Regions from separate parts of the Cryobacterium sp. 10S3 genome, predicted to be linked through region 2. Evidence: predicted binding sites of a transcription regulator. Region 2 holds the regulator's gene; the other holds the start of a gene.

Region 1 (4,223 bases), 1.5 Mb from region 2:
CAGCAGGTCAGAGCCGACGAGGAGGTCGGCGATCTTGTCGTCGAGTTCCCGCTGGATCACGCGGCGGAGCGGCCGGGCACCGTACTCGGGTTCGTAGCCCCGCGTGGCGATCCAGTCGATCGCGTCCTCGCTCACGGTCAGGGCGAAGCCCTGGGCGGCGAGCCGGGTGCGCGTCCCGGCGAGCAGCATCCGCACGATGTCGTGCAGTTGCGGCGCGTCGAGCTTGCGGAACAGCACGATCTCGTCGAGCCGGTTCAGGAACTCCGGACGCATCGCCTCGCGGAGCTTGCCCATCACCCGGTCGCGGAGCGCTTTCTCCGAGCCGAAGCCGTTGTCGGCCCCGCCATCGATCTGGGCGGTGAAGCCGAGGGCGCCGCTCCGGCTGGCGAGGAATTCGGAGCCGAGGTTGGAGGTCATGATGATGACCGTGTTCCGGAAGTCGACGGTGCGACCCTGGCCGTCGGTCAGGCGGCCGTCGTCGAGCACCTGCAACAGCAGGTTGAACACGTCGGGGTGGGCCTTCTCGATCTCGTCGAGCAGGATCACCGAGTACGGGTTCCTGCGCACGCGCTCGGTCAGCTGCCCGGCCTCGTCGTAGCCGACGTAGCCGGGAGGGGACCCGACGAGCCGGCTCACGGTGTGCCGTTCGCCGAACTCGCTCATGTCGAAGCGCACCATCGCGTGCTCGTCGCCGAACAACGATTCAGCGAGGGCCTTGGCGAGCTCTGTCTTACCGACGCCCGTCGGCCCGAGGAACAGGAAGCTGCCGACGGGTCGGCCGGCATCGTTCATGCCCGTGCGATTGCGGCGCACCGCCTTGGCGATGAGCGTGACGGCGTCGTCCTGTCCGACGACGCGTTCGTGCAGCTCGGCCTCGAGCAGGCCGAGGCGGGAACGGTCGTCCGCGGTGAGCCGGGCGACGGGTATGCCCGTCGCGCGGGCAATGACGCGGGCGATCTCGGCCTCGCCGACGACGGCCTCTGCTGCAACGGCCTGGGCGGGGTCTTCCTGGAGCTGCAGCTGTGCCTGGACCGTCTCGATCTCGTCCCGGAGCCGGGAGGCCTCCTCGTACTGTTCGGTGAGGACGGCGGCGCTCTTCGCCTCCTCGAGTGTCACCACGCGCGCACGCAGGGCCTCGAGGGCCTCACGGTCGGGCAGGGAGCCGAGGGTCAGGCGCAGCCGGGCACCGGCCTGGTCGATCAGGTCGATGGCCTTGTCGGGCAGGAACCGGTCGGACACGTAGCGTGCGGAAAGCTCGACGGCGGCACGCAGCGCCTCGTCGGTGTAGCGCACGCCGTGGTGCTCTTCGTAGCGGCCGCGCAGCCCCGCGAGGATGCTCACCGCGTCGTCGATGCTCGGCTCGCCGACCCGCACGGTCTGGAAACGGCGTTCGAGGGCCGGGTCCTTCTCGACCTTGCGGTACTCCTTGAGCGTCGTCGCGCCGATCACGTGCAGCTCACCGCGAGCCAGCCGCGGCTTGAGGATGTTTCCGGCGTCCATGCCGCCGTCGCCGGATCCGCCGGCGCCGACGACCGTGTGCAGCTCGTCGATGAAGATCACGAGCTCGCCGCTGTGCGCGGTGATCTCGTCCATGGTCTTACCGAGGCGTTCCTCGAAGTCGCCGCGGTACCGGGTCCCGGCGACCATCGCCGCGAGGTCGAGTGCCACGACGCGCTTGCCGCGCAGTTGCTCCGGCACGGTTCCCGCCACGATGGCCTGCGCGAGCCCTTCGACGACGGCGGTCTTGCCGACGCCGGCCTCGCCGATCAGAACCGGGTTGTTCTTGGTGCGCCGGGAGAGGATCTCGATCGTCTGTTCGATCTCGTCGGCACGGCCGATCACCGGGTCGAGTTTCCCGTCGCGGGCCCGGGCCGTGAGGTCGGTGCCGTAGGTGTCGAGCATCGGCGTTTCCGAAGCGGATGCCGGGGCAGGGTCCTGGCCCGTCGCATCCGCCTGCGGCTCGCGTGCACCGGCCTGCAGGGATTCCTGGGTGACGCCGGCCGCAGCGAGGACCTGGCCGGCCGGGGAGTCCTCGTTCACCACGAAGGCGAAGAAGAGATGTTCGGGGTCGATGTAGGTCGACCCGAAGGCGCGCGCGATCTGGTGCGCGTCGAGGAGGGCGCGCTGGGCGGAGGGGGTGAGTCCCGGCGTCGCGTCTCCGGTCGGGGCGGAGCGCTCCGGCAGGCGCTGCTCGGCGGCCAGGGCGAGGGCCGCGGGGTCTGTGCCGGTATTCCGGATCGCCTGGGCGGCCGGTTCGCGCAGGACGAGGACCCGGAGAATGTGCAGGACGTCGACGTGGGAGTGCCCGTGCTCGACCGCGTACTGGGCGGCCTCGGCGAGCACCTCGTGGGTGCGGCGGCTGAGCAGCCGGGTGATGTCGATCGGGCGCCCTGTGGGTGCAGCACCCTGCTGGCCCTGCAGGTAGCGGGCGATGAACTCGTCGAACGAACCGTTACCGGAATCCGCGGGACCGAAGAATGTAGGCACGAGACCTCCTGATCTTGAAACTTGAGTGCTATTGACTCAACTCAACGTCAGGCCGTGGGTTTCATTCCCGCCTCATGCTGGGAAACCCCCGGTTACGCGGTCGGCGAACGGAGTGCGAACAGGCCCAGAGGTTCAGGCCCCGAGGATGCCGCGCGCCACGACGACGACGACGGTCACGGCCGCGACGCCCAGCGCGATCAGGACCAGGCCCCGGCCGTGCACGCCGGCGGGCATGACCCGGAGCGCGCGCATCGAGTATGCGAGCCCGACGAGGACAGCGATGACTCCCCAGAACGGGAGCACGAGAGCGAGGACGAATCCGGCGAGGGTGATCCAGAATCCGAGCGAGCGCCCGGGTGTCTTCGTCCAGTCGGCACGCGGCGCGCCGAGGGCGATCAGTCGGTTGTCCTGCATGTTCGCGCGCGGATCGTCCACTGTCAGCCCCCGTTGCTTCGAGTACCAGTCTGCCACGCGGCGGGATCGTTCAGCGCGATCGTTCAGCAGGATCGTTCAGCTGGGCTCAGAGCCACCGAGGCGGGTCGGCCGGAGTCCCGGCGCTCGAACCCACGCCGGAACCGCCACGCCCGGTCGCCCACTGGACGAGGCCAGCGAGGCTGCCGGACACGACGATGGGATGCGCGGAATGGAGGTCGCCGAACCTGCGCTCGTCGTGGGAATCAGTGACGGAGAGCACGAGGTCTCCCCCGTCACCCCGGGTCGCCCAGGCCGAGGTGATCTCGGTGAGCAGGCGATCGAGCACCTCGACCGGCACGTCGGCGAAGGATGCGCCGGTCGCGAGGTCGATCGTGTGCACCCAGAGTTCCTGGTTGCGCATCCACACGGTCTCGGACACGGCAATCTCCCGGCCGCTCGGGGTCCGGACCGGGTGGCTCCACGTCTCGGGGGTGAGCCGGCGCCACGCGGCGTCGAGCTGGATGGTCGCGACGTCGAAGAGGGTCCGCAGGGCGTCGCGGTCGAGCTCGGCCCCGGCGGCGATGTCGCTGTCGCGAGCCGCGTTCGAGACGTACATCGGCGTTTCGACGTCGGTGCGCGCCCAGGTCACGAGTCGTACGATGCCCCTCGCGTTATATGCGACATGGGCGATCACGTGACGGCGGCTCCAGCCGGGCAACAGCGAGTCGCCGTCGAGGTCGACGTTCGACAACCCGTTGAGCTCGTGCGCGAAGAACGCGGTCGCGCGACGAGCGAGCAGGAGTTGCGCGAGCAGCTCGGGATCAGCGGGGAGAGCGGTAGGTGCGGGCATTCCCCCATTCTCGCAGGGAACCGGTCAGATCGAGGGCTGGAATCCGCCCGTCGGACTGAAGGACGCGTCGATCGTGAACGGGTCGCGCACGGAATTCGAGCGATCGGATGCCGCGATGAGAGCCGCGAGTTCCCCGGCCGCCCTGTCGATGCGGTCGGGCAGCGTCTTGACCGTGTCCGCGCCGCTTCCCCAGTCCTCCGATGCGGCGAACACCGCGGTGGTGGCGACGACCGCGTGCAGGTAGGTGAACATCGGGCGGATGGCGTAGTCAAGGGCCAGGGAATGGCGTGCGGTGCCCGCCGTCGCCGCGATGACCGTCGGCATGTCGGTCAGCGACCGGTTGTCGATGACGTCGAAGAACGACTTGAAGAGGCCGCTCGCGCTGGTCGTGAAGATCGGGGTGACGGCGATGAGCCCGTCCGCGCCGGTCACGGCTTCGATCACCGCATCGAGCTTCGGGCTCGGGAACCCG
Region 2 (4,223 bases):
AAGAAGCCGTTCCAGGACGTCATCCGTGAAGCCGGCGTCAAGGTGGGCGACATCGCCCACGTCGTGCTCGTCGGTGGTTCGACGCGTATGCCCGCCGTCTACGAGCTCGTCAAGAGCGAGACCGGCGGCAAGGACCCGAACAAGGGCGTCAACCCGGACGAGGTCGTCGCCGTCGGCGCCGCACTCCAGGCCGGTGTGCTGAAGGGCGAGCGCAAGGACGTCCTCCTGATCGACGTCACCCCGCTGAGCCTCGGCATCGAGACCAAGGGCGGCATCATGACGCGCCTCATCGAGCGCAACACGGCCATCCCGACCAAGCGCAGCGAGACCTTCACCACGGCAGACGACAACCAGCCGTCCGTCGCGATCCAGGTCTTCCAGGGCGAGCGCGAGTTCACCCGCGACAACAAGAACCTCGGCACCTTCGAGCTGACCGGTATCGCACCGGCCCCGCGCGGCATCCCGCAGGTCGAGGTCACCTTCGACCTCGACGCCAACGGCATCGTGCACGTGTCCGCCAAGGACAAGGGCACCGGCAAGGAGCAGTCCATGACCATCACGGGCGGTTCCTCGCTCGCGAAGGAAGACATCGAGCGCATGGTGCGCGAGGGCGAAGAGCACGCCGCAGAAGACAAGCGTCGTCGCGAAACCGCCGAGACCCGCAACACCGCCGAGCAGCTCGCGTACTCGATCGAGAAGCTCCTCAAGGAAAACGACGAGAAGCTCCCGGCCGAGGTCAAGACCGAGGTCCAGGCCGACGTCGACGCGCTCAAGTCTGCGCTCGCCGGAGACGACGAGGCCGCGGTCAAGACCGCGTTCGACAAGCTCAACGAGAGCCAGGGCAAGATCGGCGAGGCCATCTACAAGTCGAGCCAGGCGGATGCCGCGACGCCCCCCACCGAGTCCGGCGAACCGACCGCTGACGCGGGCAAGTCCGACGAAGACGTGGTTGACGCCGAGGTTGTCGACGACGAGGAAGAAACCAAGAAGTAATGGCCAAGGACAAGGGTCCGGTCAACGGGCCGTCCGACGAAGAGGTGGAGCCGGTCGCCGCGGAGGAATCTGCGGCAGCCGAGGCGTCCGCCGAATCCGAGGCCGCTGCATCCGCTGAGGGCATCGAGGAAGACGAGCTGACGGTCCAGGACATCCTGGACGCCGCCACGCGCGAGGTCGCAGAGCCGACGAGTGAACATCTCGCCGACCTCAAGCGGGTCACCGCCGAGTACGCGAACTATCGCAAGCGCACCGAGGCGAACCGCGAGATCGAGCGTGAGCGCGTGACCGTGGACGTCGTCAAGGGCCTGATCCCGGTGCTCGACGACCTGGACCGTGCCGAGAAGCACGGCGACCTCGTCGCAGACACCGCATTCAGCACCATCGCAGCCAAACTGCGCACGAGCGTGGAGCGCCTCGGCGTGAAGCCGTTCGGCACGGTCGGCGAACCGTTCGACCCCACCGTGCATGAGGCCATCTTCCAGATGCCTACGCCCGATGTGACGGTCGACACGGTCGGCGAGGTGGTCGAGACCGGCTATTTCCTGGGCTCGACGCTGCTGCGTGTTGCCAAGGTCGTAGTCCAGGTACCGAGCGATGGCTAGCCAGGACTGGTTCGACAAAGACTTTTACAAGGTCCTCGGCGTCTCGAAAGACGTGACGCCGGCCGACCTCAAGAAGGCCTATCGCAAGCTCGCCCGCAAGTATCACCCGGACTCCAATCCGGGCAATCCTGCGGCCGAAGCGAAGTTCAAGGAAATCAGCGAGGCGCACTCGGTGATCGGCGACCCCGCACAGCGGAAGGAATACGACGCTGTGCGGGCCATGGGCGGTGGAGCACGCTTCACCGCCCCCGGTGGCGGAGGCGCCCAGCAGGGTGGCGGCTTCGACGACGTCTTCGGCGGCATGTTCGGTGGGGGTGCCCGGCAACAGGGCTACTCCTACCAGCAGCAGGGCGGGTTTGACGACCTGCTCGGCGGCATGTTCGGCCGGGGCGGCGCCGGCGGCGGCGGTTTCGGAACGTCCACGGGAGGGTTCCGCGGTTACGGCGGACCGACCCGCGGGCGGGACGTGATCGCATCCACGACCGTCGACTTCATCACCGCGACCCACGGCGACCAGATCACCCTGCAGACGCAGGATGGCCGGGCCATCAAGGTCAGGATTCCCGCCGGCGTCGCCGACGGGCAGAAGATCAAGCTCCGCGGCCAGGGCCAGCACAGCCCGGACGGCGGCGAGGCCGGTGACATCGTCCTCACCGTGACGGTGCGCAAGCACCCCGTCTTCGAGCGTGACGGCCTGAACCTGAGGCTGCACGTGCCCGTGACGTTCGTCGAGGCAGCTCTTGGCGCGACGATCGAAGTGCCGACCCTGGGTGGAGCGCCGGTCAAACTGCGCATCGCCCCCGGCACGCCGAGCGGGCGGGTCCTGCGGGTCAAGGGACGCGGCGTTGTGACTCCGAAGGGCACCGGCGACTTGCTCGCCGAGGTCCAGGTCGCGGTGCCGTCGCACCTGTCGAAGGACGCCGAGGAGAAGCTCGCTGCTTTCGCGGCGGCCCTTCCCGACGAGAACCCGCGCGACGAACTGCTGGCGAGAGCGAGAGACTGACGGTGGACGAGAACTCCCGGGTGTTCGTCATTTCGACGGCCGCAGAGCTTGCGGGCATGCACCCGCAGACGCTGCGACAGTACGATCGCCTGGGACTGGTGAGTCCGGACCGCACCCCGGGCCGGTCTCGCCGGTATTCGATGCGTGATGTGGTGAAACTGCGCGAAATCGCGGAGCTGGGTGCCGAAGGCGTGAGCCTCGAGGGCATCCGGAGGATCATCGCGCTCGAGGACCACGTGCGCCGCCTCGAATCGCGTTTGCGCGAACTCGAAGCGGCCCTCGCCGATGAACTGCTGAACCGGTCGGGTCGCCGCGTCTTCGCGGCCGGCTCGGCCGGTGAGGTCATCTCGATGCGCGCGGGCACCCGAACCCGCCGCGCGAACCAGGTGGTCATCTGGCGCCCGCTTGACGGCCGCTGATCCCGTGGCGCCCGACCCCACTGCGTTCGACCCCACTGCGTTCGACTTCGCCGCGCTCCGGCGTTTCCCCGACGTCGAGGCCTCCAACCTTTTTGCCGTCGACGCGAGCGACCGGCTGATCCTCGACGAGGCGGCAGAGAGCCTTCCCGCCGAACGGCTCGTTGTCGTCGAGGACCGGTATGGCGCCCTCACCCTCGGCGCCGCTGCGCTCTTCGGGGCCACCGGCATCCGCGTGCACCAGGACGCGCTCTCGGGCGAGGCGGCCCTGGCCCGGAATGCCGACGAGTTCGGCCTCACCGACCGCTACCGCTCGTTCCCACTGGGCCACGAGCTCCTGTCGGGCGCAACCCTTGTCCTCCTCCAGCTGCCCCGCAGCCTCGCCGCGCTCGACGAGATCGCCGAGGCGATCGCCCGGTACGCCGATCCCACGGTCGTCGTTGTCGCCGGCGGGCGGCTCAAGCACATGACCCCGGCCATGAACGAGGTCCTCGCACGGCACTTCGAGCGGCTCCAGGTCTCCCCGGCCCGGCAGAAGTCCCGGGTCTTGCGTGCCTCCGGTCCCCTCCGGGCGACGGAACAGGCGAGCCAGGCCTGGCCGCACGTCAGCAGGCATGACGACCTGGGTCTGACCGTGTGCGCGCACGGCGCCGCGTTCGCCGGCACCACGATCGACATCGGAACCCGGTACCTGCTCGAGTTCCTTGACCGTATGAAACCGGATGCCGTCCGCGCGATCGACCTCGGCTGCGGCACGGGCGTGCTCGCGGCCGCGCTCGCGCTACGCCGAACCGGACTCACGATGATCGCGAGCGACCAGTCGGCCGCCGCCGTCGCATCCGCCGGGGCCACCATGATCGCCAACGGGGTCGCCGATCGGGTCACGGTCGTGCGTGATGATGCGCTCGGATCCCAGGCGGATGCGTCCAGTGAGTTGATCCTGTTGAATCCGCCGTTCCACATCGGATCCTCCGTGCATGCCGGCATCGCGCTCAAGCTCTTCGCTGATGCCGCGCGGGTGCTCCGGCCCGGCGGTGAGCTCTGGACGGTGTGGAACACACACCTCGGCTACCGGCCGGCGCTCACCCGCCTGGTCGGGCCGACGCATCAGGTCGGCCGGAACGCCAAGTTCACGGTCACGGTCTCGGTGCGACGGTAGGCAGCCGCAGGGCTTCGGGAGGCCTTCAGGGGTGCGAAACCTTCCCG

What was found. The regulator HspR, encoded in region 2, represses chaperone genes until heat shock. The targets are predictions, from matches to a motif close to AAGTTGAGTCNNNNNGACTCAACTT.
Region 1: RHM57_RS05415 (ATP-dependent Clp protease ATP-binding subunit) is a predicted target of HspR. The motif match lies at 2,506-2,530, and genes of this name have one in related genera.

What each region holds. Positions count from the first base shown of each region.
Region 1 is NZ_CP133773.1:1,163,708-1,167,930, reverse strand. It holds gene RHM57_RS05415 (ATP-dependent Clp protease ATP-binding subunit) at 1-2,487, opposite strand, end outside; gene RHM57_RS05410 (hypothetical protein) at 2,620-2,958, opposite strand; gene RHM57_RS05405 (maleylpyruvate isomerase family mycothiol-dependent enzyme) at 3,008-3,751, opposite strand; gene RHM57_RS05400 (FMN reductase) at 3,776-4,223, opposite strand, start outside.
Region 2 is NZ_CP133773.1:3,924,037-3,928,259, forward strand. It holds gene dnaK (molecular chaperone DnaK) at 1-993, shown strand, start outside; gene RHM57_RS18215 (nucleotide exchange factor GrpE) at 993-1,598, shown strand; gene RHM57_RS18220 (DnaJ C-terminal domain-containing protein) at 1,591-2,601, shown strand; gene RHM57_RS18225 (heat shock protein transcriptional repressor HspR) at 2,604-3,020, shown strand; gene RHM57_RS18230 (methyltransferase) at 3,007-4,176, shown strand.